DNA from 2 places in the Bacillus sp. P4_E1 genome. Region 2 is predicted to be linked to the other one. Evidence: riboswitches for the same ligand, from Rfam matches in the RefSeq annotation. Region 2 holds a riboswitch; the other holds the start of a gene.
What was found. Region 2 has a riboswitch for cyclic di-GMP ahead of AC1DS7_RS05975 (SpaA isopeptide-forming pilin-related protein). Riboswitches for the same ligand answer to the same signal wherever they lie in the genome.

Region 1: it holds a riboswitch for cyclic di-GMP, as region 2 does, so the genes downstream of both, AC1DS7_RS14560 (methyl-accepting chemotaxis protein) here and AC1DS7_RS05975 (SpaA isopeptide-forming pilin-related protein) in region 2, are expected to answer to the same signal.

What each region holds. Positions count from the first base shown of each region.
Region 1 covers NZ_JBFUIV010000009.1:96,914-99,124, forward strand. Annotated here, with positions in the region: gene AC1DS7_RS14560 (methyl-accepting chemotaxis protein) at 1-1,249, opposite strand, end outside; cyclic di-GMP riboswitch class I at 1,384-1,468, opposite strand; gene AC1DS7_RS14565 (anaerobic C4-dicarboxylate transporter family protein) at 1,751-2,211, shown strand, end outside.
Region 2 covers NZ_JBFUIV010000003.1:315,455-317,665, reverse strand. Annotated here, with positions in the region: gene AC1DS7_RS05975 (SpaA isopeptide-forming pilin-related protein) at 1-1,158, opposite strand, end outside; cyclic di-GMP riboswitch class I at 1,219-1,309, opposite strand; gene AC1DS7_RS05970 (TetR/AcrR family transcriptional regulator) at 1,482-2,018, opposite strand.

The DNA of each region.
Region 1 (2,211 bases), on a different contig from region 2:
AAGCATTTAAAACTAGCGAATTAGTTTGATTTGAAATGCCTGTAATTACATTTACAATATCACTAATTTCTTTTGATCTTGTTTCCAAAGAATAAATGATAGAAGATAAATCTTGTACTGCATTTTGTATTATGTTCATTTGATTAATCGCCTGTTCAATAACACCATTTCCTTTTACTGAATGACGCTCCATACCTTCAGACTCTTTCGACATTTGTTCTGCAGCATTCTTTATCTCTTCCATCTTATCTTCCATTTCATATACAATGCCTAAATACTGTGGTACTGAAGTTTCTTGTGATTGAGCGCCAGCTCTTAACCCAACCATAGAACTTACGATTTCTTGAACTGCCATGCTATTCTCTTTCGTACTCACTGACAATTCTTGTGAAGATGAGGAAACCTGTTCTGCTGTCTGCTTCACTTTATCTATAATTCCTTTAAACTTCTCGATGGTATTATTAAAATACGCATTAATAATACCAATATCATCTGGTCTTTCCTCTAATTTAATACTTAAATCACCTTCACCGACTTTGCGCAATCCTTCACGTAAATCTCGCAATGGAGCAAGTGCGTTACGCACAATTAAGAATTGAATAACAGTTGCAATTAAAACAGAAATACAAATAAACATTAAACCTTGTATAATGAAGTTTTCCTTTGTAATAGGAACAATAGAGGCATCTAGATCGGCTGCAACAATTGCCACAATATTATCTTCTCCATCTTTAATTGGCTCTAATATCGTTACCCATGATCCTAATGCGTCTTCATATACCTCTGTTATGTTTGCTTTTTTCGTGCTCATTACTTTATCATATGCTTTCATCCAACGATCTGGTTGTTTGTAATAGTCTCCCGGCTTTACTTCAACAACATTTGCTAAACCTGTAGACAAATCGACGATTTGTAACTCACCTTTTTCATTTTTTTTCGCTCCAACAATATACGTTTGTCCAACACTGTTCAATTCTTTCGTTGATTCATCTAATTTCTCTGTTAACTTCTCTCTCTTTTCTCTTTCTGCCGTTGGGTCTTTTGCAACATCCCTCAATATTTCTGCGTCTAATTTATGTAATACCGTATCTCCAGTTTCAAAAGAATGCCTTTCGAATATAGACATCATACTATTTTGAAACATGTTAAAACTTAACGCTCCCATAGTACCAACAAGCGTCAAAATAACTAATACAGTTAACAATACATTCTTTTGAAGAAACGATAGCTTATGCCAATATGTTTTCATGCACATTACCTTCCTTAATTCAGTTAATACAAAATAATAATTTCAAAACACAACTTTAATTGATAACAATTCTCAAATAAAAACCAAAAAAAAAAGACCAATGAAAAAGCATTGGCCAAGACCAACCCTATCCGTCCGGCAACTGGCTAGCTTAGCCCTTCGACCTTAGCCCCTGTAGTTTTGCGTCCTCATGTTTCCATAAGTTTGCCTTTCTCGCTGAACGAGTTGAACGATATGGGAGTTCTATGAGAATTAAAATATTCTCTTCCAAATATTACAACATAAAAATTAAAATGTCCATCCATTTAAAGATGTAAATATAAAGTTTTAATGTATTATTTTTTCGAAATAATTTAACAAAGTACGTGAATGTTACATTTCTTGTGTTATATAATAAAAAATGTATATAATACAAGGATTATTTCGGATCATTACTTATTTTTCATTCAAATCAAACTATTCGAATATATCTTAACTTACGAATTTCGGAGGTAGTTTATCATGTTTTGGCTACAATTTCTTACGTTACTAATCTGCATTTTTATTGGTGCACGCCTGGGCGGAGTTGGGCTAGGAGTAATGGGTGGCGTTGGTATGGCAATACTTGTTTTCGTCTTCCACTTACAACCTACAGCTCCTCCTATTGATGTAATGCTTATGATTTTAGCAGTAATTACAGCTGCCGGTGCTTTGCAAGCTGCTGGAGGAATGGATTACCTTGTCTACCTTGCTGAGAAAGCATTACGAAAAAATCCAAAGCGTATTACATTTTTTGCTCCTATTGTTACTTATTTATTCACGCTATGCGCGGGAACTGGTCATGTCGCTTATTCTGTACTTCCCGTTATCGCCGAAGTATCTCGCGAATCAGGAATTAGACCTGAACGACCAATGTCAATTGCCGTTATCGCTTCCCAGCAGGCAATTACAGCTAGTCCAATATCGGCTGCAACAGTTGCACT
Region 2 (2,211 bases):
CTCTAATACTTCTAATACATCTTCTAAATCATCACTAATTACCATAGATGTGTATTTAGGAGGATCGTTTGGTATATGTGTACCAACTTGATATTGAATAGGTTGATCCATTTGCGCTAACTGCTGATTCTCTACAAGCTTACCATTCTCATCAACTATATTCTTTTCAATACTAGGTGGATTATCGTCGCCTGAACCGGTTCCTCCCCCACCACTTACGAATACTTCTCCTACTTTTTCTTCAGTTTTAATATTTTTGCCTTCTAATTTCACTGTATTTTTATGAGGCTTTGCAGCGGGATTGGTAATCTTTGTTTTATATCTTAAAATATAACCTTTTGAACTGTCTGGAAATTCAATTGTAAATCCAGTCTTCGTTGCATTGATTTTAATTTTAGATAAATCTGCTGGCTTAATATTTGTTGGTGCATAACCATCTTCAAATACAGCCTCTTCTAATACTACACTGTCTGTAATTAACTCATGCCCAGGTCCTAATGTATCTGTTAATTTAAGATCTTGCATTTCTGTTCCAGTTGCATTTACATATACAAGCCAATCAGCAATGGACGGATCTTCTTGATTATAAGAACCCCATTTCAATAGGTTATCTGTATTGGGCTGCGGCTTCGGTCTCTCTGTCGTATTACTTACACTTACTTCTTTATTTACGATTTGACCATCAACGTTAAATTCTAATGGGATTTTTTGGACACCATCATATGCTTCTAGACCAAAGTAAAATTCTACGAATAAAGAACCTTTAACGTTATTCTTTCCTTCTACATAATCACCCATAGTACACGTTAATAGACCCTTTTTCATCTCACATGTACCAACTGTTTTGCCTTCAGCATCTTTTAAAGGAAAACTCATATTCATAAGATCTTTTCTAAATTCTTTTGGCATATCAATTGTGAATTGATCTCCACTTTTTATTTGCTCTTTAGCTGACCACTTCACTTCTACTTTCATACCATCTGAAGCCTGATATGGTTCAGATGTTGTGCCATCAGTACGAGAAATATTAATCTCGTCCACTGGATTTTTTATCACAGCGGCTTGAATAACTGGAGCCCATACATTCAGCACTGAAAACAATACTAGAAAAACTAATGAAATCATTGAAATGTGCCTTTTAGTACTTTTCGTTTGCATAATTTCCTCCTAATTTTTTATATTTATATAATAAAAAAAGACCGTCCGGTTGCATCAAAAATGTGCAACCAGACGATCTTAGTAACCAATATATTACCGTAGACTCTAAGCTTTGCGGCCTATCCTTTCGAATAGTGTGCTAAAAATATTTTTTTATTCTTTTTTTGTTTCATTTTCCTTTTGAACCAAATATTACTATACCGTCTGGACGGTTATAATTCAACACCCTGCAAAATTGTTCTATTATTCTAATAAAAAAATAATTCCCCATCGGATTAAATAAACCAATGGGGAATTATTTTTTATTCTATAGTTTGTATATTCTATTTACAGGAAGCATTGATAAGAGCTTGAATCACTTTTTCTCTTAATTCAGAACTTAGTCTTCCAATCCCTAAATATTCCGAATACCATAATCCATCAGCTGCTAATCTAATAATTGTGGCACAAACAGAATCCATTTCATCATTTTCTATTTTAGTTTGCAATTGCTGAAATGCTTGTTGTAATGGCTCAAGTAATTCCGGTTTTAGCATTAATGCTGCCATCATACTACTACACAACTCTTCTGTTCTTTTCTCATTACTTAATCTTTCCTCTACAAAAGAACGAATCCACCTTCCTTTCTTCTCTGTGTCTTCCGTTACCCTATTATGAATAGCACCATGATACTCCTCTGTCCCTTTAAGTATCATGCCTTCTATTAAAGCTTCTTTATTTGAAAAGTGATACAATAATCCACCTTTACTTACACCTGCCTCTTTTGCTACTGCTTCTAAAGTTAACTTAGCTACCCCTTTAAATTGAACAATTTGAGAAGCGGCGGCTAAAATCTTTTGCCGTGTTATGCTCGTGTTCATTCCTTTTTAAACCCTCATTTCTACTAATTCTATCTAAATACGTATTTTATTTTTAATATTGTTCAGTACTACTAGGTATTTTTTTATTCAATATAGGCTTCATTATCTTTGAATTGTTAGTTGCTTCTTCTATTAAAAATTTCCATATCATCCAATATGATAACATTAAATACACTCCGTAGACTATACATCT